2 linked regions of the Marinobacterium aestuarii genome follow. The protein of the gene in region 2 interacts with the protein of the main gene of each other region in a pairwise test. Links are inferred from orthologs where the notes say so. Each region holds a gene or a part of one and is shown on either strand. Other genes may lie near its edges. The genes, in order: A8C75_RS14570 and A8C75_RS07645.

The links.
Region 1: the proteins of A8C75_RS07645 (region 2) and A8C75_RS14570 interact in binary tests that used the Escherichia coli proteins (3 or more experiments, as listed by UniProt). The link is inferred for Marinobacterium aestuarii from one-to-one orthologs.

The regions. Positions count from the first base shown.
Region 1 is NZ_CP015839.1:3,330,211-3,342,075, reverse strand. Bases 5,784-8,558 are described here. They hold A8C75_RS14570 (DeoR/GlpR family DNA-binding transcription regulator), read left to right. Parts: upstream 5,784-6,664; coding sequence 6,665-7,453; downstream 7,454-8,558. Other genes in these bases: rhaS (rhamnose ABC transporter substrate-binding protein), read left to right, coding at 7,511-8,506; A8C75_RS14575 (bifunctional rhamnulose-1-phosphate aldolase/short-chain dehydrogenase), read right to left, coding at 5,784-6,453. Also shown: tpiA (triose-phosphate isomerase), read right to left, coding at 61-822; eno (phosphopyruvate hydratase), read right to left, coding at 858-2,153; A8C75_RS14585 (hypothetical protein), read right to left, coding at 2,474-2,659; rhaI (L-rhamnose catabolism isomerase), read right to left, coding at 2,991-4,304; more of A8C75_RS14575, read right to left, coding at 4,348-5,783; A8C75_RS14560 (sugar ABC transporter ATP-binding protein), read left to right, coding at 8,591-10,087; A8C75_RS14555 (ABC transporter permease), read left to right, coding at 10,099-11,082; A8C75_RS14550 (ABC transporter permease), read left to right, coding at 11,118-11,865. UniProt on the Escherichia coli protein: Represses ulaG and the ulaABCDEF operon. Two ulaR binding sites have been identified in each promoter.
Region 2 is NZ_CP015839.1:1,708,295-1,720,646, reverse strand. Bases 4,594-7,855 are described here. They hold A8C75_RS07645 (bifunctional acetate--CoA ligase family protein/GNAT family N-acetyltransferase), read right to left. Parts: upstream 7,530-7,855; coding sequence 4,794-7,529; downstream 4,594-4,793. Other genes in these bases: A8C75_RS07640 (hypothetical protein), read left to right, coding at 7,765-7,855; A8C75_RS07650 (MGMT family protein), read right to left, coding at 4,594-4,821. In the rest of the region: gorA (glutathione-disulfide reductase), read right to left, coding at 1-95; xthA (exodeoxyribonuclease III), read left to right, coding at 274-1,089; A8C75_RS07665 (universal stress protein), read right to left, coding at 1,181-2,107; A8C75_RS07660 (GGDEF domain-containing protein), read left to right, coding at 2,358-3,659; A8C75_RS07655 (DUF5610 domain-containing protein), read left to right, coding at 3,734-4,333; more of A8C75_RS07650, read right to left, coding at 4,429-4,593; more of A8C75_RS07640, read left to right, coding at 7,856-8,463; A8C75_RS07635 (PA3496 family putative envelope integrity protein), read left to right, coding at 8,700-8,894; A8C75_RS07630 (PA3496 family putative envelope integrity protein), read left to right, coding at 9,286-9,489; A8C75_RS07625 (nucleoid-associated protein), read left to right, coding at 9,932-10,972; A8C75_RS07620 (GGDEF domain-containing protein), read right to left, coding at 11,012-11,767; oxygen-dependent tRNA uridine(34) hydroxylase TrhO, read right to left, coding at 12,030-12,352. UniProt on the Escherichia coli protein: Catalyzes the acetyl-CoA-dependent acetylation of lysine residues of a large number of target proteins. Acetylates RNase R in exponential phase cells and RNase II.

The sequences.
Region 1 (11,865 bases), 1.6 Mb from region 2 along the record:
AGACAGGAGTCCTGAAAGAGCAGTCGAGCTGCTTAATCACGCTAGCTCTTAGCTGCCCTCTTAGTTGTGCAGCGCAGCGGCCTGGCAGATGGCTGCAAAGGCGGCGGCATCCAGGGATGCACCGCCGACCAGAGCGCCGTTGATATCGGCCTGGGCGAGCAGGGCGGCGGCGTTGTCGGCTTTCACACTGCCGCCATAGAGCAGCGGCAAGCGCTCGGCAATGGCCGCAGACTGGCGGGCAAGCAAGCGGCGGATAAAGCCGTGTACCGCCTGAGCCTGTTCCGGTGTTGCCGTTTCGCCAGTACCGATGGCCCAGACCGGTTCATAGGCAATGACGCAACCTTTGAGGGTCTCGATGCCAAGGCTGTCTATGACGGCCTGCAGCTGGCGGGCAACCACGGTTTCGGTGCTGCCGCTCTGGCGTTCCTGCAGGCTTTCCCCCACGCAGAGCACCGGTATAAGGCCGGCAAGCTTGGCGGCGATCAACTTCTGTGCCGTGTCGGTGTCGGTTTCGCCATAGAGGCTGCGCCGTTCCGAATGGCCAATCAGCACATAGCGGCAGTTCAGGTCCTTGAGCATGCGTGCGCTGACCTCGCCCGTATGGGCGCCAGATTCCTGGGCATTGAGGTTTTGGGCCCCCAGCAGAATCTGGCTGCCCAGCAGGCGCGAGTCAGCCTGGGAGATATAGGGAAACGGCGGACACAATACAATCTGAACGCCCTTGAGATCGATCAGTGCCGGCAGCAGCTGATCGAGCAGTACTTCGTTGGCCGACAGGCTGCCGTTCATCTTCCAGTTGCCGATAACCAGTGATTGCATCATGTTCGTCTCGTTTCCTTTGGCGGAGAAGGGGCGGCTTACGCCTGACCCTTGATTTCTTTCAGGCCCTTGTAGGGCGCCTGACCTGCGAGTTCTTCCTCGATGCGCAGCAGGCGGTTGTACTTGGAGACGCGATCGGAACGGCACAAGGAGCCGGTCTTGATCTGGCCCGCCGCCGTACCCACGGCAAGGTCAGCGATGGTGGTGTCTTCGGTTTCACCGGAGCGGTGCGAAATCACCACGCTGTAGCCGGCATCCTTGGCCATCTTGATCGCATCCAGGGTTTCAGACAGCGATCCTATCTGGTTGAACTTGATCAGGATGGAGTTGCCGATGCCCTTGTCGATGCCTTCCTGCAGGATCTTGGTGTTGGTGACGAAGAGGTCGTCCCCGACCAGCTGTACCTTGGCGCCGATTTTGCGCGTCAGGTAGGCCCAGCCGGCCCAGTCGGACTCGTCCAGACCGTCTTCGATGGAAACGATCGGGTAGGTGTCGGACAGCTGTGCCAGGTAATCGCTGAAGCCTTCGGAGTTGAAGGTCTTGCCTTCGCCAGCCAGGTTGTACTCGCCGTTCTTGTAGAACTCGGAGGCCGCGCAATCCAGCGCCAGGGTCACGTCCTTGCCCAGGCTGTAGCCGGCATTGGACACCGCTTCCTGGATCACCACCAGGGCTTCCTCGTTGGAGCCCAGGTTAGGTGCGAAACCGCCTTCGTCGCCCACAGCGGTGTTCAGGCCGCGGGCCTTGAGCACGGCTTTGAGGGCGTGGAAGATCTCGGCGCCGCAACGCAGGGCCTCGGCGAAGCTCGGGCTGCTCACCGGCTGCACCATGAATTCCTGGATATCGACGTTGTTGTCGGCGTGCTCGCCACCGTTGAGGATGTTCATCATCGGCAGGGGCATGGAGTACTGGCCGGCGGTGCCGTTGAGTTCAGCGATATGGGCGTAGAGCGGGATACCCTTGACCAGAGCCGCCGCCTTGGCCGCGGCCAGGGACACGGCCAGGATGGCGTTGGCGCCAAACTTGGACTTGTTCTCGGTGCCATCCAGCGCCAGCATGATGTTGTCCAGCGCGCGCTGATCGGTGACATCCTGGCCCAGCAGGGCTTCACGGATAGGGCCATTGATGGCAGCCACGGCCTTGAGCACACCCTTGCCCAGGTAGCGGGCCTTGTCGCCGTCACGCAGTTCCAGCGCTTCGCGTGACCCGGTGGAGGCGCCGGACGGTGCACAGGCGCTGCCCATCACGCCGCACGCCAGAATGACGTCAGCTTCAACCGTCGGGTTACCGCGTGAATCCAGTACTTCGCGCGCCTTGATCTGGGAAATGCTGCTCATGTCTGCCTCTGTGAGTATCGTCATGTGTTGTTGGGGCAATTCTGTCCGAGTGCATCTGCACCCGGCTCGAACGCATCTTTGCGGCGTGCGACCCCGCGCAGCCGCCTGCGTGCTGGTTCGAATCTAACCGCAATAGGGCGTCTGGTCGAGAAATTTTGGTTTGTTTACCAATATATTTGCCAAATTATATTTTTATGACAGCTATTTTTGGTTAATTAATCTTTGTTTCGTGTTCGGCCTCGTCTTGCGGTCGGGTCTTGCTGACGTTGTTTTTTGGTGCTGGTGCTGGGGCTTACTGCTTGCGGCTCTGAACCAGGCGCTTAAAAATCGTATTCGGAGCAGGTCAGGGCTGGGGTCTGGCGCGGGTGCCAGGTTTTGGCGGCTCGCACCACTTCCTGCTGTTCCGCGGCTTCTGCCCGCAGGTTGAAATCGTTGGGCCACGCCTGTGTGCGGTTTTGGGGCTCGGCATCCTGCTGTGCTGTGCTTTTCGCGGCTGTGTTATGCATGGGAGTGACCTCTGTTAGCCTGTGGGCTGCCCGACATGAACGACCTTCAGGGCTTGCTGGCGCTGCGGATCCGAACATCGTGCATTGTTCGACAAGGAATGTACGTTCTATATAATACACAATAAGAATGAATATTCTATTTGTTTCGGTGTTTCGGTGTTTCGGTGTTGCGGCACCCGAGGCCTGCCCGGTACGGTGGGGGGCAGGTGCCGGAAAGGTCGGTGCCTAGGGGTATTGTCAGGGGGAAATGAAAAATCGGCTCAGATGAGCCGATTTTGGGTGTTTCACCGCGCGACTTGGGCCGGCAGCGCCAGCCCAGGTGCTCAGCCAATCAGACGATACCGGAGCCGCTGCTGTTCTTGCTCGCCGGGCGATCCTTGCCGCACTGCGCCCGGTAGCCGCTGGCGCGGTAGGCGCTGATCGGATCTATGGCGCCGTTGCTGCGCAGGCGTGCCATCTGCAGAATGGGTTCAATATCCAGGTTATAGGCCGCCTTCAGGGTGGCCTGGGCCATAAGGGCATCGTTGCCGTCCTGGTAGCCTTCCAGGGTGCTGCGATCAATCAGCAGCGCCTTGACGTAGGCCCGCTGCACTTCAGCCGCGCTGTAGATCAGGCTTTCGATCGGGTCTGTGACATTATGTGACTGATCCAGCATGTAGAAGGGCGCAAAGTTTGGCTGGCGCTGTGTGATATCCACCAGTTCATTGAACACCAGGAACAGCTGGTAGGGGTTGATCGAACCGCTGTCCAGATCGTCGTCGCCGTACTTGCTGTCGTTGAAGTGGAAGCCGCCGAGCTTGCCGAACTGGGCCAGGCGGGACACGATCATTTCGATATTGACGTTGGGTGCGTGGTGGCCAAGATCCACCAGGCACTTGCAGCGCTCGCCGATCTGGGTGGCGGCCAGGTAGCTGCTGCCCCAGTCCTGAATCACGGTGGAGTAGAACGCCGGCTCGAACATCTTGTGTTCCAGCTGCATGCTCCAGTCATCCGGCAGCGCGTTGTAAATGGCGCTGGTGCTGTCGAGATAGCGCGAGAAGGCACGGTTGAAATTCTGCTGACCCGGGAAGTTGGAGCCATCGCCCACCCAGACGGTGAGGGCGTTGGAGCCAAGTTTGCGGCCCAGTTCGATAACCTCGATATTGTGCTCTACCGCCTGGTCCCGCACGGCTTTGGAGCTGTGGCTCAGGCTGCCGTACTTGTAGGATTCTGGCTGAGCTTTCTGATCCTGGAAGGTGTTGGAGTTCATCGCATCGAAATGCAGGCCGCGATCGTTGGCAATTTGCAGCAGCTCAGACGGATCCGAGGGGGTATCCCAGGGGATATGCAGCGATACGGCGGGTGTGGCCTGGCCGAGCTGATGCACCACGGCACAGTCATCTATTTTCTCAAAGATGTTGCGCGGCTCACCCATGCCGGGGAAGCGTGCAAAGCGGGTGCCGCCGGTGCCAAGGCCCCAGGAGGGCAGGGCGACGGCGAACTGGCGTGCCTGTTCGGTCAGGGTCTCGATATCGCCGCCGGCACGGGCCAGGCGTTCACCGAGTGCGGCGTAATCGCTGTCCAGGGCGCTCTGCTGGCGGGCATTCTGTTCGGCAATGAGCTGGGTGTCGATCATGAATTTTGTGGTCATTGTTTTTGTTGTCATGGTGTAAACCTCGGGCAGTTCGGGCCCCGCAGGGCCCCATGGCTTAGCGGGTAAAGGAGGGTGCGTGGCCGGCATCAACATTGAGCACGTTGCCGGTCGACTTGGACGACAGGTCGGCCACGAAGAAGTACACGCCTTCGGCAATATCTTCCGGGAAGACGTTGCGCTTGAGCAGGCTGCGCTGGCGGTAGTGCTCCTCCAGCTCATCGGTGTTCATCTGGTAGGCGCTGGCACGTTCTTCCTTCCATTTTCCGGTCCAGATCTTGGAGCCGCGCAGTACCGCATCCGGGTTGACCACATTGGCACGGATGCCGTGGGGGGCGCCTTCGAGGGCAACGCAGCGCGCCAGCTGAATTTCAGCCGCCTTGGCGGTGCAGTAGGCCGCGGCGTTGGCCGAGGCTACCAGACCATTCTTGCTGGCGACAAATACAATGGAGCCGCCCATTTTCTGTCGCTTCATCAGTGCAAAGGCTTCGCGGGAGACCAGGAAGTAACCGGTAGAAAGAATATTCTGATTGAAGTTCCAGTTCTCCAGGGTGGTTTCATCCAGCGGCGACGACGAGGCGATACCGGCGTTGGACACCAGGATATCAACGCCGCCAAAGCGCAGACAGCTGCTGCTGAAGGCCTGCTGTACCTGCTGCTCGTCGGTGACATCCATGCGCACGGCGTCAACCTGGTCGGCGCCGTATTGCTGCTGAAAGGCTTCCAGGGTTTCGTTCAGGCTGTTCTGATCAATATCGGTCAGCATCACGCAGGCGCCTTCATTCAGCATGCGCTGTGCCGTGGCCCGGCCTATGCCACCGGCGCCGCCGGTGATCAGGGCAACGCGCCCGGCCAGAGCCTTGGGCTTGGGCATGCGCTGCAGCTTGGCTTCTTCGAGCAGCCAGTATTCTATATCGAAGGCGTCCTGTTCCGGCAGCCCCATGTACTGGCTGACGCCGGATGCGCCGCGCATCACATTGATGGCATTGACGTAAAACTCGCCGGCGATGCGGGCGGTGGCCTTGTCCTTGGCGAAGGTCAGCATGCCGACACCGGGAATCAGGTAGACCACCGGGTTGGCGTCGCGCAGCGCCGGGCTGTTGTCGTGCTTGCAGCGCTCATAATAGGCGGCATAGTCGGCACGGTAATCGGCGAGCTGGTTATCCAGGCCTTCGATGACGGCGTCCAGATTGTCCTGTGCCGGATTATAGGCCAGTACCAGCGGCTTGATCTTGGTGCGCAGAAAGTGATCCGGGCAGGAGGTTCCCAGCTCTGCCAGGGGTTCAAGCTGGGCGCTGTTGACGAACTCCAGCACCTCGGCACTGTCGTTGAAGTGGCCGATCTGGCGCTGCTTTTCGCTGCTTTTGCCGCGAATGATCGGCATCAGCTGGCTGGCGATACGCTGGCGCTCAATCTCGCTCAGAGACGGGTGGCTGGCACCGCCGAAGGAGGCGCGACCCTGCAGGCGGTCATCCAGCCAGGACTGGGCGCGGTTGATCATCTCCAGTGATACTTCATAGCATTCCCTGGCGCTGTCGGCCCAGGTAAAGAGGCCGTGGGCTTCCAGTACCACGCCCTTGAGGTGCGGGTTTTCACGGGCGATCTTTTCCAGTTCCAGTCCCAGCTGAAAGCCGGGCCGGCGCCAGCTGAGCCAGCCGATATCGGCGCCATAAATGGTTTCGGTCAGTTCGCGGCTGTTCTTGCTGGCGGCGATGGCAATCACGGCATCGGGGTGCAGGTGATCGACGTGCTTGTAAGGTACATAGGCATGCAGCGGCGTGTCGATGCTGGCGGCACGGCTGTTGAGGTTGAAGGTGCAGTGTGCCAGATAGGCCACCATGTCATCTTCGTGCTGCTCGCCCTGGTAGAGATTCTTCAGGGCCTGCAGTTTGTCCATATAAAGGGTCGCAAAGCCCGCCAGATCCATGCTGCCGATATCGCCGCCCGAGCCTTTGACCCAGAGAACCTCAGTGGCCTGGCCGCTGAGTGGGTCGGTGCACGCTATCTTGGCCGAGGTATTGCCCCCGCCGTAATTGGTCACGCGCATGTCGGACCCCAGCAGATTGGAGCGGTATTGCAGCAGCTCCGGTTCCGTCAGGCTGGCGGCTTTCTGATCATCCCACTGATTGGGGATCTGGCGAAGGGGGCTTTCAAGTGCGGGCATGGCGGACAACCTCTTTTCTATTAATTATTAGCTGAAGCAAGCAAAACTTGTCACAATCGTGACGGGTTTTGCGTTATTGGAGTTATTTGATTGATATTGACGGTTTTGAATTTATACCAGTACACATTTCTAGTCAATAGCGATCATTATCAATCATAATTTGCTTGCAATAGCCTTTTTGATACGCCATATTGATCGACAAGGACTGATTATGCACGAACGTGAACGACATAGAATCATCCTGGCCGAGGTTGCAGAGAAGCCGGTGGCAACGGTCAGCCACCTGGTGGAGCTGCTCGGTGCTTCGGAGGCGACCATCCGGCGGGATATAAGCTTTTTGCACAAGGTCGGCAAGTTGAAGAAGGTGCGCGGCGGGGCTGAGTCTTTGCACCCGCCCACCACCACCAGCCTGGCGGGAAGGCCCTTCGCCATCAGCCAGACGATCAACGCCAAGGCCAAGCGCCTGGTGGCCAGGGAGGCCGCGGCACTCTGTGAAGAGGGGGAGTCGATCATTATCGGTGGTGGTTCCACCGCGTACATGATGGCCGAGTACCTCAAGAACCGGCAGCTGCATGTGATGACCAATTCGTTTGTCATCGCCGACTACCTGCTCAAGCACAGCAAGTGCAGCGTGACCTTGCCGGGCGGCAAGGTGTATCGGGAGCAGAATCTGATTCTGAGTCCGTTTCCGGAAGATGGCTCGGCCAGTTTTTATGCCGCCAAGATGTTTTTCGGTGCCCAGGGCGTGGGTGCCCTGGGGGTAATGGAAACAGACCCGCAGATAGTGCAGGGCACCACACGTCTGCTGCGCCAGGCCGAACAACGGGTTCTGCTGGTAGATAGCAGCAAGTTTGCCCAGCGCAGCAGTCTGATTGTATGCCCGCTGACACAGCTGGATATCGTCATTACGGATGCAGGAGTGGATGCCAAAACACAGAAGCTGATTGAGGATACCGGTTGCCGGCTCGTGATAGCCCGGGCCGATGCAGCCAGCGGATAAGAATCGCCCCACGGGCGACTGTCGTGATAACAACAACAAGCGAGACGGAGACCTGATATGCCTTTTAAAAAATTAGTGGCCAGCGCCCTGGTGGCAGCAGCAATGGCAAGCAGTGGCCTGGTACAGGCTGATTCGGTGCGCATTGGCCTGGTGGTCAAAGCGCTGGGGATCGGCTTTTTCGAGGCCGCCAACGAGGGGGCTCAGGAGGCCGCCAAGGAATTGGGCGATGTGGAAGTCATCTATACAGGCCCCACCTCCACCACCGCGGAAGGCCAGATCGAGGTGATCAATTCCTTGATCGCGCAGAAGGTGGATGCCATTGCCGTATCCGCCAATGATACCGATGCCCTGGTACCTATTCTGAAAAAGGCGCAGCAGCGGGGTATCAAGGTGGTGTCCTGGGATTCGGGTGTCGCGCCAGACGGTCGTCAGGTGCATCTTAATCCTTCCAGCAATGCACTCATCGGCGAAATGAACGTCAAACTGGCGGCTGAAGCTGTGCTCGCCTCGGGTGCCGAGCAGGGCGATATCGCCATCCTCAGTGCCACGCCGACCTCGACCAATCAGAATATCTGGATCGACGAAATGAAGAAGGTGCTGCCGCAGTACCCGAACCTGAATCTGGTCACCACCGTCTATGGCGATGACCTGGCGGACAAGAGTTACCGCGAAACCGTGGGTTTGCTCAAATCCTACCCCAACCTGAAAGCCATAGTATCACCGACGTCGGTGGGCATCGTGGCCGCTGCGCAGGCAGTGCATGACCAGGGCCGGGCCGGAGAGGTCTTTGTTACCGGTCTGGGTCTGCCCTCTGAGCTGGCCGGGCATGTGGATTCCGGTGTAGTGAAAAGCTTTGCCATCTGGAACCCCATCGATCTGGGCTACGCCGCCACCATGATTTCCTACAATCTGGTCAAGGGTTCCGCGACCGATTCCAGCGTTGGCATGGGCCGAATTGGTACTGCGAGCCTTGATGCAGACGGCAGTGCCGCCATGGCCGAGCCCTTCATTTACAACGCCTCCAACGTGCATGCGTTCGCGGATATTTTTTAAGTCCTGGCGTGCAGCAGGGCCCTCAGGGGGCCTGCTGCACCCTGCACGTTTCTTGTCCCGTGTTACCTATAAGAAGAAATCACCATGTCTGATTCCAACCCCTTGTTTTCCTTGCGGGGCGTCAGCAAGTCCTTTCCGGGTGTCAAGGCGCTCGATCAGGTACAGCTGGACCTCTATCCCGGCCAGGTAACGGCGCTTATCGGCGAGAACGGTGCCGGCAAGTCCACCCTGGTCAAGACCATGACCGGTATCTATCAGCCCGACGCCGGCGAGTTGCGCTTTCGCGGCGAAGCCATATGCCTGGATACGCCGGACGCGGCGCGCCAGCTCGGCATTACCGCCATTCATCAGGAAACGGTGCTGTTTGACGAGCTCAGCGTCACCGAAAATATCTTCGCCGGCCACTACCTCACCAAGGGGCGCTTCAAGCAGCTCGACTGGGACGCCATGCATGCACGTGCGGGCCAGATACTGCAGGATATTGAAGCTCCTGTAGACCCTCAAACCCGCCTCAAATACCTCAGTATTGGTCAGCGCCACATGGTGGCCATTGCCCGGGCGCTGTCCTTTGATGCTCAGGTTGTGATTCTGGACGAGCCCACCGCGGCCCTGTCCCATCATGAAATCGAAGAGCTTTACGCCATTGTGCGGCGGCTGAAGCAGGCCGGTTGCGCCATCATGTTTATCAGCCACAAGTTTGACGAAATTTTTGCCATCGCCGATCGCTACACCGTCTTTCGCGATGGCTGCTACGTGGGGGATGGCCGCATTGACGAGATCGATGAAGCAGGTCTGGTAACCCTGATGGTGGGGCGCACCGTGGAGCAGGTCTATCCCAAGGCCAGCGCCGAGATCGGTGACACAGTGCTGCAGGTCAAGCAGCTGAGTCACCCGACCGAATTTGACGATATCAGCTTCGAACTCAGGCAGGGCGAAATTCTGGGCTTCTATGGCCTGGTGGGGGCCGGGCGCACCGAGCTGATGCAGGCGCTCTTTGGGGTTTCCAAGGGGGTGCAGGGCAGGGTTGAAGTCGGCCAGCAGAGGGTGGATATTCGCTCGCCGGCGGATGCCATCAAGGCCGGTATTGTCTATGTGCCCGAAGAGCGCCAGGCCCAGGGTACGGTGCAGGAAATGTCTATTTTCCAGAACATCAGTTTGCCGCAGCTGAGCCAGATCAACCGCTCGGGCTGGCTAAACGAGGAGGCTGAATACGCTCTGGCCGACACCTACGCCAGCCGCCTGCAGGTGAAAGCGCCGGACTGGCGCGAGAAGGTCGGCAACCTGTCCGGCGGCAATCAGCAAAAGGTGGTGATCGGCAAGTGGCTGGCGACCCAGCCCCGGGTGATCATTCTGGACGAGCCGACCAAGGGGATCGATATCGGCTCCAAGGCGGCGGTGCACGCCTTTATGTCCGAGCTGGTACAGGAGGGGCTGGCGGTGATCATGGTGTCGAGCGAATTGCCCGAGGTGATGGGCATGGCCGACCGGATTATCATCATGCACGAAGGTCAGGCGGTGAGCGAAGTGGCGCGCCATGAATTCAGTGCCGAGCGCATCGTTAGCGCGGCGAGCGGCGGCTGAGGGGAATACAGATGAAAAAAATGCTGCAAAATCGAGAGATCCTGCTGGCCGTACTGATCCTGGCCATGATCCTGCTGGTGGGCATGATTACACCGGACTTCCTGCTGCCATCCAATCTGCTGGCGGTTTACAACGACACCTCCATTCTGATTATCCTGGCGCTGGGCCAGATGCTGGTGATCCTGACCCGCTGTATCGATCTGTCGGTGGCGGCCAATCTGGCCCTGACCGGCATGGTGGTGGCGATGCTCAACAGTGCCTATCCGGCACTGCCGGTGCCGCTGCTGATGGCTGCTGGCGCATTGCTGGGACTGCTGCTGGGCATAGTGAACGGTGCCCTGGTGTGGAAGCTGGGAATCCCCGCCATAGTGGTGACGCTGGGGACCATGAGCATCTATCGCGGCCTGGTGTTTCTGCTCAGTGATGGCGCCTGGGTGAATGCCCATGAAATGAGTGCCAGCTTTGTCAGTATTCCCCGCGCCACTGTGCTGGGTCTGCCGGTGCTGGCCTGGGTTTCGGTGCTGGTGATCGTGATCATGGTGCATTTCACGCGCCAGCGCAGGCTGGGGCGCGAGATCTATGCCGCGGGCAATAATCCCACGGCGGCCTTTTATACCGGTATTCAGGTGGGGCGGTTGCAGTTTGTTGCCTTCAGCATATCCGGGCTGCTGGCGGGCCTGTGCGGTTACCTTTGGGTGTCGCGCTATGCCGTGGCCTATGTCGATGTTGCGGCGGGCTTTGAGCTGCAGGTGATCGCGGCCTGCGTGATCGGCGGTGTCAGCATCATGGGCGGTATAGGTACGGTGCAGGGATGCGTACTCGGGGCTCTGTTCCTGGGTGTTATCAACAATGCGCTGCCGGTGCTGGGTGTGTCGCCGTTCTGGCAAATGGCTATTTCCGGTGCGGTAATCGTTATCGCCGTTATTGCCAACTCCCGCGCCGAGCGCAAGGTCGGACGTATCATCCTGAAAAAAGCGGCGCTGCACGCCGGCTAATCTGACAATGACAGGTGCGCCCCATGGAAAAAATAATGCATAAACCTATGGCTACCACAGGCTTGCCCGCGATTGGCTGGTCGCGTCGGCTGCTGTCCTGGGAATTCTTTCTGCTGCTGATGACGGCGGTGGTTTTTGGCCTTAACAGTCTGGCATCGCCGTACTTTCTGGATCCCTGGAACTTGTCGGATGCCACCTTCAACTTTGTCGAGAAAGCGGTGGTGGCCCTGCCGCTGGCGATGCTGATTATCTGCCGCGAAATCGACCTGTCGGTGGCCTCGATTATCGCCCTGGCCTCGGCCGCCATGGGGTTTGCGGCCCAGGCGGGCGCCGGTACCGAGCTGATCGTGCTGGCGGGCCTCGGCGTGGGGCTGCTGTGCGGGCTGGTGAACGGCCTGCTGGTAACGCGTTTTGAGATTCCATCCATCGTCGTCACCATCGGCACCATGAGCCTGTTCCGCGGGCTGACCTATATTCTGCTGGGCGATACGGTGCTCAAAGACTATCCAGAGAGCTTTGCCTACCTGGGCCAGGGCTACGTGTACTGGGTGTTCAGCTTCGAGTTTGTGCTCTTTGGCGTGCTGGCGCTGCTGTTCTATGGCCTGCTGCACCGAACCAATTTCGGCCGGCGCACCTATGCCATTGGCAACAATCCCACCGCGGCCTTCTATTCGGGCATTAACGTGGCGCGCCACCGGCTGATTCTGTTTGTGCTGGTCGGGCTGGTATCGGGTCTGGCCTCGGTGCTGCTGACCTCCCGCCTGGGCAGTACCAGACCCACCA
Region 2 (12,352 bases):
CCGACCCGCACTCCCATGGCAGCCGCCATGCGACCCGCTCGCACACCGCCGGACCCGGCTCCAATTACAAACAGATCAAAATCATATTCCGCCACTCTGGCCTCCCTCTCGCTGCTCAGTGTCTGTGGCGACCTACTCTATAGATTTCACCTTCCAGAGGCCAATAGCCTGCCGCTAAAGCGGAAATAGCGCCCGGCTATATTTGCAGGGATGAGCCCGCCAAACGGGCATGCTACACTGCTGCGCCGCCCGTCATCAGGAGTACCGTCAGGCATGAAGCTGGTCTCATTCAATACCAATGGAATACGCGCCCGCCTGCACCAGCTGGCCGCGCTGATCGAGTCCCACCAGCCGGATGTTATCGGCATTCAGGAAACCAAGGTTTCAGACCCCGAGTTCCCTATCGAAGCCATCGAAGCCCTGGGTTACCACGTGGAGTTTCATGGTCAGAAAGGCCACTACGGCGTCTGCCTGATCTCGCGCCAGCCCCCGCTCAGCGTGCAAAAAGGCTTCCTGACGGACGATGAAGATGCGCAAAAGCGCCTGATCATCGGCCGCTACGCCAGTGAGAACGGCACCGAGGTCACGGTCATTAACGGCTATTTCCCCCAGGGCGAGAACATTGCCCACGCCACCAAGTTCCCCGCCAAACGCAAGTATTACGCGGATCTGCAGGCCCACCTGGAGCAGCACTGCGACCCGGCCGAGCTGCTGGTAGTGATGGGAGACCTGAACATCTCCCCCGAAGACATTGATATCGGCATTGGCGAAGACAACCGCAAGCGCTGGCTGCGCGATGGCAAAAGCAGCTTTCAGCCCGTCGAGCGCGAGTGGCTGCAACGTCTTCAGGGCTGGGGCCTGCAAGACACCTACCGACTGCACAAGCCCGACGACAACGCACACTTCAGCTGGTTTGATTACCGCAGCCGCGGCTTTGAACGCGAGCCCAGACGCGGCCTGCGCATTGACGCCATCCTGGCGACGGCACCCCTGGCAAGCCTGTGCACAGACGCAGATATCGACTATGTGATTCGTGCCATGGAAAAGCCGTCCGACCATGCACCCATATGGGCCACCTTCGACCTCTGAGATCTCCAAGCAGCCGCTATAGCAAAAGGCCCGCGAATGCGCGGGCCTTTTGCATTCCCCGTAGTTGTCGTCGCGGCGGCGACACTCTCGGTCAGGGCGAACCAAAGCCCGGTGGCTTGACCGCCAGCACGTCACAGTCCAGGTGATCGAAGATCCGCTCAATGGTACTGCCCAGCAGCAACCTGTCCAGAAAGCCTCTGGCAACCGACCCCATCACCATCACATCAATTTTGTGCTGCGCGGCAAACGCAGGCAGGGTGACATGGCTCTCCCCCTGCAACTGATGCACGTTTTCAGCGTCAATATGCACCAGCTCATCCAGCATCTTTTGCAGCGCATCGGCATGCTGCTGCACGACCTTTCGCTGCAGCGCGGCATAATCCGTCACAACATGTTCATCGAATATCACCGCCTGCGGCAGGGTCTGAAAGCTGTGTACCACATGCATACGGCCATCGGCCAGGCGCGCCAGCACACAGGCCTGATTCAGAATGCCGCGGTCCAGTTCCGCCGGCGCATCGCACTCGTGAAACGGATCGACACAGGCAGCCACCTGGGGTATACGGCCCCACTGATGCGCCTTGACCAGCAACATCGGCACCGCACATTGCCGCAGTAACTGCCAGTCATGGTGCGCCATCCAGTAGTGTCCCAGCCGGCTGTGGACACCAATCTGGTGAATCAGCAGATCGGGGTCGTAGCGCTGCGCCTTGCGCAGAACGCCATCGCAATGATGCCGATCCCAGGCGACATCCACTTCCACACTCAGCCCCTGGCTCTGCAGGCTCGAGGCGATTGCCAGCAAGCGCTCTTCCACCTGGCGCAAATAGCCATGCTGCGCGTGCAGACCCGCCTCCTGATCGAACAGGTAGCCGTTGCGTACCGAAAGGTTGAAACAACAGCAAAACAACTCGATAGACGCGCCCGAGCGTTCCGCCAGCCAAACGGCCTTGGCGATCGCCTCGGCGCTATCGTGATGCTCTTCGACATTGACCAGAATCTTGCTAATCGTTTTCATATTGCCTCCTGCAACAGCGAGATCTCTGCTCGAGCCCGGCAGCCTTTTCTGGCAACTGCTCCTGAGAATACGGACTGGCCCGCGAGGACTGATCAGCCCACCCGGAGCAACCAGGGAGACCGATACACAACGGCATTGATGCCTCGCCGCCGCAGGCTTGATTGATAACGCGACAAAGTGAAGTACAGTCTCCCGGAGACCGGCAGAGTCTGCTAGGATCAGCGCACACTATATGAAGGATAGTGCGTTTGTGACGATACAAGTGCTTCGCCTGCTTATCGCACCCTTTGCCCTGATGCTCATGGCGACACTGGTGCTATTCAGCAACCTGAGCCGCCTGTCCCCGGAACTGCAACTGCTGATTGTCACCCTGCCCTATCTGCTCGGTGCTGCCAACCTGCTGCTGGGGTTTATGTTTAACCAGAGCCGGCTGCTGTTCGCCGCATTCAATCTGCTGGGCGTCTACGCACTTATCCAGCTCTGCCTGCAGACCCCGCTGGAACGACCCGACAATTACGTGCTGTTCAGCCTGCTGTCCCTGCTGCTGCCCATCAACCAATTCGTGATTTGCCTCGCGCCCGAGCGCGGCCTGCTCAACCCTGGTGCCTGGCTGCGCCTGCTATTGCCCCTGGCCACCTACCTGATACTCGGGTTCCTATGGCAGCAACAGATTCTGGGCTACTGGCTTGGATACCTGCCCATGCTGCTGCTCGAACTGCTCGTCGCAGGTCACTACCTCAGTGAAGGCGCCGCCTGGCTATTTGGGCTGACCTTTGTACTCAGCGCCCTGGTGTTATCGCTGCGCCGCACCCGCGCCGATGCGGCACTGTTCGTATCTCTGCTCATCATGCCGGCACTGTTTTTCTGGTTTGACCTGACGCACATCTCACCGCTGCTGTTCACCTGTATCCAGCTGATACTGTGTCAGGCATTGGTCTCACACTCTCACCATCTGGCGTTTATTGATGAGCTGACGGGCCTGCCGGCACGCCGGGCGCTGCAGGAGCAGCTCAGCAGCCTGGGCCAGCGCTATACCCTGGCCATGATGGATATCGATCATTTCAAACAGTTCAATGATCGCCACGGCCACGACGCCGGCGACCAAGTGTTACGCATGGTGGCATCTCAACTCAAGCAGGTAGGCGGTGGCGGACGGGTCTTCCGCTACGGCGGCGAGGAGTTCACGGTGCTATTTCGCGGCAAAACCGAGGCCGAGGCTCTGCCCTATCTCGAACAGCTGCGCGAAGCCATCGCCGGCTACCCGCTGCATCTGCGCCAGCCCAACCGCACCGAAAATGCCAAGGCGGGCCGCCAACAGCGTCAGACAGGCACGCCCGCCAAGAGGTCAACCCAAGGCTCGGACAAGGCGCTTCGGGTCACCATCAGCATTGGCCTGTGCGAGCGCGGACCTGCACAGCTGCACAGCGATGAAGTCATGCAGCTGGCCGACAAGGCGCTCTACGCCGCCAAAGGCGCCGGGCGCAACCGCACCCTGGCAAACTCTCAGCAGACGCGGCGCCCCAGGCGCAACAGCCAGGCGGATTTTGCATGAATAGGTTTCACTCAACAGCCGGGGCACGCCGCCGATACTCAGGGCATCCACTAACGCTGGGAGCCTGATCCGCCATGGACATAAAACCCGACAACTTCGGCCGACAGGTCTCCGCCCGCGCCAGAGCCCAAGACCGTCCCGCCGGCGGCCTGGGCACAGCGGTTTCTCAAGCGGCCCGTAGCGACAAGCAGCTCACGCCCGCCGATCATAGCCAGGCGCGCAACGAAGCGATTCTCGAAGCTTCACTCAAGGTCAGTATCACTGTGGGCAGCCAGCCCATGGAGGCGCTGTATCGCAGCGTTATAGGCGCACTCAATGAAGCACTGCAGACGGACCTTGGCGACTCAGCGATTCAGACCGCCTATGCCGCAGAGCTGGATGTCAGCCCCGAAGCCACAGCCGCGCGCATCCTGAGCCGCTCGACGGCCTTTTTCGCGTCCTATCAGAGCCAGCACCCGGAACTGAACGCGGGCGACGCCCGCCTCAGCTTCGCCGACCTGATACAGGGCGGCATCGACCAGGGCTTTGCCCAGGCGCGTGACATTCTAAAGGGTCAGGCCGTACTTGAGGGCAATATTGCCAGCGCCATAGACGCGACCTACAGCCTGGTCGTGCAGGGATTGGAGGCCTTCAGAGCACAGCCTGAGACACCCGTCGAGACTCCCGCAGGCTAACCGTTAAAGGCACAACGGCTGATTGAAACCCTGCACGAACTTTACTGCGCCCAGGTTTAGTCGCCCGCCAAAAAAACCGCCTGCCCCGTAACGGCTCAGCCTTCGCCATCCCAGCGGTAGTGCGCCAGCGAAATGCGTCCACGCAGAAAACAGATACCCTCGGATTCAAGCCGACTGCGTTGCAGCCGCGCACCTTCACTCTGCGCCGGCAACGACAGTTCGCCCCTGGCGTTCACCACCCGGTGCCACGGCAATCGACTGCCCTCCGGCAGCCGGCTGAGAATACGCCCCACCAGGCGCGCCCGACGCACAAGGCCCGCCAGCTCGGCCACCTGACCGTAGCTGCAGACCCGCCCACTGGGGATGCGTGCCACCACCTGCCAGATACGCTCGGCATCCGTGAGAGGTTCTGCGCTGACATCGGCCTCGGCGCCATCGCGCGCCAGGGCGGTCTCCAGACTCATGACTGCAACCGGTACATCTGCCATTCCTCGGTCGCCTCATTCAGCATCATGACCATCTCGACCACATCCTCTTCGGCATTGAAACGCACCTTGAAACCCAGCTTTCGGGCCAGGGTCTGCATGCCCCGGTTAACCGGCAGGGTCGAGCCATACAGCTGCAGCGTCCCCCGACTGCGACAGTAGTCGATCAGCTTGTGCATCAGCACAGCCCCGACACCCTCCCCCTGCAGATCGTCCCGAATAACAATGGAGAACTCGCTGCGCACATTATCCGCATCCGTCACCGCCCGCACCACGGCCAGGGTCTCGTTGCCGGCGCCGTTTTCCCGCGGTGCCGACACCACAAAGGCCATTTCGCGGTCATAATCAATCTGGGTCCAGTTGGCCAGCTCCTGGTGCGTCGGCACACCACGGCTGTAGAAATAGCGCATGCGGATAGATTCAGGGCTGAGATGATTGTAAAACTCCAGATGATCGGGTTCATCTTCACCTCGAATGGCGCGCAGCACAGCCTTGCGGCCAGAGCGACGCAGACGAATCGTCTCGGTCAGATGCTCGGGGTACGGCGATATGGCCAGGCGCACAGGCTCGGCCACCGACACGGCCACATCCACCGCCAGCAGACCGCGCTTGTTGAGCAGCAGCGGGTTAATTTCCAGCCCGGCGATATTAGGCAGATCCACCACCATTTCCGACAACTTGATCAGCAGATCGCACAATTGATCGACATCGCGTTCAACCTGATAGCTGTTTTCACAGATGATGTCGTACACCCGCGAGCGCTGCACCAGGGTACGGGCCAGCGCCTGATTCAGCGGTGGCAGCATCAGCTGTCGATCCGCCAGCACATCCACCGTATAACCCCCTGTGCCAAACAGCAGCAGCGGCCCGAAGATGGGGTCGCGGGTAATGCCCACGTTGATCTGCAGCGACTGAAAGCCACGCTTCATCTGCTGCACGCAAAACCCCATCACCTGATCATCACTGAAGCGCTCACGCACGCGGTACTCAAGCCGAGTCACGGCATGGCGCACCTCACTGACCGAGTACAGATCCAGCGCCAGATCGCGCCAGCGCTGGCGCACCTTGTCGTCATAGCTGAACGGGTAGACATTCTCACAGTGCAGCGCCCGCACGGCCACGGATCCGCCCAGCTGCTTGGCCACCTCCACCACGCCTTCAACCGAATCGGCATAGTACGAATGGGACACCGGCACGCCGTACAGATCCAGTAATTCACAGGCCTGGGCATGGTGCAGAAACCCCCGCCCTGCTTCCAGCGCCTGGGCCACCAGATTACGCGCCTGGATGTGATTCTGGCTGTTCTGCTGCAGAAAAGGCGCCGGCGTCTGGCGCATGACGTCCTGATTGTGCCTGTAGCGCACCATCTGCAGGAAGGCATCAACCGCCTCTTCAGGGGTAATGAAGGTGGCGATGCCGGCGGTATTGAAATGATTGCGGGCGGCAATGGCCGTGGCCCGGCCCATCCAGCAACTGAGCACGTTGCGTGGCGTTCCCCGGGCAACCTCTATCACCGCCCGGGCGGTCTCGGCACCCGGCGCAGGATGGGTCGGCGCATGTATCACCAGCACCGTATCCACTGCGGCGTCGGCGACCAGGATACGCAGCGCTCTGGCAAAGCGCTCGGGCGTGGCGTCGGCATTTAGATCCACAGGATTGCCCCGGTTCCAGCCATCGGGTAGCAATGCCGCTAACGCCTCACAACTGGCCTCTGACAACGGCGCCAACTGGCCACGACCGCGCAGCAAGCGGTCGGTTGCCAGTGCATTGGGCCCCATGCCATTGGACACAATGGCCAGCCGCTCGCCACGCATGGGCTTCATGCGCGAAAGGGTTTCCAGAGCATGGAACAGCTGATCCGAGGTTTCGACCCGCAGCACACCGGCACGGCGCAGCGCAGCGTCATACACAAGGTCTTCATCGCTGACACCGGGCGCCAGGCGAGCGCAGTGCTCGGCATCCTGCACCACATCGGACTTGAGCACCAGCACCAGCTTGTTGCGTGATGCGGCGCGTAACGCCGAGAGAAAGTCCCGTGCAGAACCGGTCATGCGATCCATCTGCAGCAAAATGGCGTGGGTGTGAGGGTCCTTGGCCAGATAATCGATCACTGCGGGAATATCAACATCAACACTTTCACCCAGGGTCAGAAAGTGGGAAAAACCAATCTCCTGCCCGTTTGCCCAGTCAATCATGGCGGTGCCAATCAGCCCCGACTGACCCACGTACGCCACCTTGCCGTGACTGATATTAACGTGGGAATAACTGGCATTCATGCGGGACCCCGGCACCAGCAAACCCATGCAGTCCGGCCCCAGGATGCGGATGCCATAGGGATGCGCGGCGTCCAGCACTTCCTCATGCAAGGTACGCTCGGTCTTGCTGTCTCGAATCGACAGGCCACCGGTAAGAATCAGCGCCGCCTTGACCATATGGGCACCAAGCTTGCGGATAATGTCGGCAACGGTCTGGGGCGGCGAGCAGATAATGGCCAGATCCGGCATCTTCGCCAGCTCACTGACACTCTTGACACAGGGCACACCCCTTACCGTCTCGTAGCCCTGGGCGTTGACGACAATCAGTTCACCCTGGTAACCACCGTCAAGCAGATTCTGCAGCACAACGCCACCCATGCTGTCATCGCGCTCCGAGGCACCAAAGACAGCAATGGAGTCCGGTTTGAAAAATCGCTTTAGGTATTTTGTCGACACGCGACCCTTCCTGTTCAGACGAGACTGCTGAAGCTGCTCATGCAGATCAGCATACTATTTTAGCCTGCAAAGCCGGTTACGGGAGCCAGCAACCCGTATGTCATTATGCATAAGAGCAACGCCCGGGCGTCTTGCACCCTATCCCCGGCCACTCGGGCACGGCCTGCCAGTGGCAAAAAACTCGCATACAATACCCCCTTCAGGATAATTTTCAGCCAAAGGACAGAGACCCCGCATGCACCTGCCCAACTTTCGCCTGTTTTTGCCTGCCCTGCTGCTCGCTGGCTGCAGCAGCACGCCACCACCGTCCGTTGTTACCCCGCCGCCGGAGCCGGCACCGCGTCAGACCGACATTTTCCCCGACAAGGTACGCCCTCAGATCACGGCCTTGCGAGCCGATCCCGGCGAGCTGGCCCGCAGCTTTGTCGATGACTATCAGCGCCAGGTGCTGTACAGCGGCCAGCATGCCGCCACCCTGGCCCGTGAGTACCAGTTCCGTGAGAATCGCTGGTCAACCCAGCAAGACAGGCTGATGATGGTATTTGACAATGACAGTGGCGATAGCGGCTTCGTCGCCTGGAGCCTGAGTCGCAATGCCACGGCCACCTCCCTGCGTGTTCAGGACTCTATGATCGGCCAGCGTTTTGCGCTGATTCTGCGCCCGGCACGCCTGTGCTTTGCCGTCAACGCCGCCCAGGCCCCCAGCTGGAGTACCGGCCGCTGGGCCTATGATCCAATACGCCCAGGCTCTTTCGAATGCAACGGCCTTACCAACAGCTCGGCGTTCAAGCCGGGCACGCGCCTGCCAGCATTGCTGGGCGCCTATTTTTCCGAGGGCGATGCGGTGCTGATGTTTGACAGCCGCGGCCAGCGTGATGCGATCGCAGGGGTACTGGCACAGCTGTTCCCCTACCTGACTTTCAGCCCGCGTTAGCACACCAAATCTGCCTGTAAGCGCCGCAGCCTAAGCGGTTACAGGCAGCTGCTTTTTACCGTTGCAAAATCACTGCACCAAGCTCTAATATCTGTTCCATACTAGTTAGGGAGTTACGCACAGGCTGTGCTGCAAAGCAGGCTCTGGGTGTAAGGCGCTGTCATATACCAGGACAGATACAGCGTCATCCGGATTCTCAGCAAGGTAATGCGCGGACAGATGTCGAGAACAGATCTATGAGCAAAAAACACAACAGCAGCGACATGACAGACGACGATGATGTCGTGGACTGGGACTCCGAACCGGAGATCAAGGAAGACGCCCCCGAAAAACGTAAAACCATCGACCCGGCTGCACGGCGCCGCATCGAGCAACTGCTCGAAGAACGCGCCCTGAGACAGCAGATAGAAGATGCGTTTGACGACGATTAAGCCTCCCTGTACAGCTGCCAGCTAACAGACGTCAGTCCCGGGAACCGACCCGTGCCGGTTCCGTTCCGCTTTGTCCGCATCAAACGAACCAGCAGACTACATCCGCCCGCACCCAAATAAATCGAACCTGCCTGCAGCCCCTGCCAGCGCGACGTCTCGGCGCTGTGGCAACAAAATGCCCTGCCGCCAAAGAATTCACTTTACCCAACGCCAAAAGCTGCTATATATTCGCAAAATGAACCGCGCGGCAGCTTGTCAAGCCCCAAATGGCCGTAATCCGGCAGGCGCTACCCCTGCGAGCAAACCTATTGGCACACCAGCGCCATGATTTTTCAACCGGCGGGGCTCTGTCCCTGTTTGATTTCAACCTGAGATGTGAGAACGAGAGCCGATGGGCACCAAAATTCGTGTCGATCAAGTCCCTGCGGACGATATCGAAGACTGGGATGACGACTTTGAAGACCGGGACACAAGCACCCGGGGCAAGAAGATTAGCTACAACAGCAAGAAACGTCGTCAGATAGAAGAACGCATGGAAGAGCGCCTTCTGGCACGTCAAATAAGCAGCGGCTACGAAGACAGCCTGTACGAGTGAGCCTGCATCCGCTGCCCCGGCAGCGGAGCCTTCACGCGCGGTTACCCCGGTACCCGCTCTTTGCCTGTTGCCGATCAGTGCACCGCCTCGCGGATAGCCCTCTGGATGTTCCGCCGTACTCTTGAAGCAATGCTTCCCCGTGCCACCAAACCGACTCTCCCACCGCCCAGACGTTGTTTCGACTATGATTGTTAGGCACGGGAGTTGTCTGATCTATACAGCCGAGGCCTTTCTCCAGCGAGTCATTCCCCCTCAGCGATCAGTTCTCGTGCACCTTGCGCTGCCCCTTGCAGTCACCTGCATGCCACTCATCCCCTAGTGTACTGCACGCTTGTGCCAGGCGCGTACAGGACACCTATCCTTCGCTATTGCCGAATCAGGCTCGCCCCCAGGGCTCTGTTTGTCGTAAAATTCACCGGTCTGAAGCCCAGCCGGAACTCCCATGGAATTACAGAAAGTCGCTATCCGATCACTGACCCGCGCCGCAGGCGAGCTGACTGCGCTTGATCCGCAGGCTCCGCTGGTACAGCAACTGTTTGAAGCCGTTACCGGCAGTTTTGGCCGCCGTTCGGCCCTGACCCACGGTGCCTTCAGCGACGATACACTGTACGAACACCCCTTCGCGACCGCACTGCTACCCCTGACCGGCGACAGTGCCAGTGATGCAGATCTGGAGGCACTGGCCGATGCCAGTCTGGCGGCGCTACTGCAAAGCGCGCAACCCGACCAGCCAGCCGATGCCTGTGACAGCCAGGTCATCTTCCTGCTGTATCAAAGTGATCGCTATCAGTACCTGCTGCTCGCCCTGGTAGAGCACGAGACCCGTCTGAGCCTGGACGCCAACCTGCAGCCCATCCAGGCCCAGGTGCTGGCGGCTGAGCGGCTGGTGCAGGCACTGCGCATCAACCTCACCCGCCTGGGCCGCAGCCAGGACAGTTACCTGAGTTTTGTGCCCGGCAAACGCAGTGGCAGCATCGGCCAGGACTTCCCCGGCGCCCTGGGCTGCAGTCAGGCTATTCCTGCGAGCCAGAGCACCCGCGAACTGATCCGCGCCACCCGTGATTTCTGCAATCAGAATGCGTTGCACGAACGCAAGGATGAAGTGGTGGAAGACGTCGTCAGCTATCTGGAGCAACAGCGTGGCGAGCAGCGCCATGCGTCGCTGAATGAGGTAGAGCGCTTGTTCGATGCCTATATCCCACCCAGCGAAGATCCGGCACCGGGAACAACCTTCGGCGAGTTTGCCAATACCGAACCCTACCAGGTCAGTCAGGAATTTCAGCCACACCGCGGCACCCTGAAAGCCCTGAGCAAGGTCAAAACCAAATCGGATAACTGGCAACTGGACTTTGCCCGCCGCTCCCTGGGGGCCCAGGGCTCGGATCGGGACATTTTGTTCGACGAACAGGGGCAGACACTGACTTTGCGCCGTTTGCCGACGCGCGTTATTCAGACCATCCGTGAAGCACTGGAGCAGGAATAGACACAGCCCAGAGCAGGTCTGTCGCCAGGCAGACCCCGCTCAGCTATTGTCCGAGCCAGCAAAGCGCGCGGCAAGGCCACTCACACGGTTGCGGCCCTCACGCTTTGACCAATAGAGCCGCTCATCCGCACGCTGCAGCAAGGCACTTGCTGTCTCCTTGCTGCGCAGCTGCGACACACCAAAACTGGCGGTAACCGGACGGCCGATCCCAAAATCCGCCTCGCAGAAGATCTGCCGCAGTCGCTCCGCCACTTCCTGCGCCAGAGCGCCGTCGGTTTCAGTGGCGATCAGCATGAACTCCTCCCCGCCGGTACGGGCCAGGAAATCCACTTCGCGCACCGCCGCCGACATCAACGACGCCACCTGGCGCAGCACCGCATCTCCAACCGGATGACCATGGCTGTCATTCACCTGCTTGAAGTTGTCGATATCAAACAGAATCACCGACAGTGGGCGCTGAAAACGCTGTGCTCGGCTGATTTCCTGTGCCAGTAGCGCCTGTATACGACGGTGGTTGATCAACCCGGTCAGACCGTCGGTCGAGCTTTCGCGCACCAGGATAGTCAGTTCGCCAAAACGGCGCACCGCGAAGATCACTATATAGATAGGCAGAAACAGCCCCAGCGAGAACAGCATCTCATCGAGGTCAATAGCTTCATAGGCACGGCTGAAGGCATACAGTTTTTCACTCAGGTCCAACCGGCTGACAACATAAAAAATTATCAGCAAAATCAGGCAACTGAGTAAAAATTCCCGCAGCCAGCGACGCTTGTTCAGGTACTTGTGATTATCCAACCGCAAAGAGTCCCGTGTGTATGTGGGAACAGCGCGAAGAATCCATTGTAAGGAGTACGCCGATTCGCCACAACACGAATGTCGCTATCTAAAGACAGCAAAGAACGAGTTCTCCTGAGCCTGATACTGCAAGCCAAACCAGCATTGCGGGCCTGGTAACCAGACACCCGTACCGGTCGGAGTCGAACAACCGGCGGGGGAAAGCTGCGCGCAGCGCCTCACTACGCGGCTGTATGGAGATACTGTGAGGCCTTGCTGGGCCTCAGGAAGGCCGCTGCGCCTGGCGCTCGCGCAGCGCCTTTTTCTCATCCTTGCGCTTCTTGATGGCCTTGGCGGCATCAGCGCCCAGGTGGACCTCACCGCGCCGCTCGGCCAGCCTGACTTGCAATTCACGCTGCGCATAGCGCGCACGCTGCTCATCGGACAGTTCATCAAAGCAATGCGGACAGCTGACCCCCGCCATGTATTTCTCGCTGTTCATGTCCGCCTGGGTAATGGGCAGACGGCAGGCATGGCACTGCTCAAAGCTGCCCCGCTCCAGCGCATGATTGACCGTGACACGGTTATCAAACACAAAACACTCGC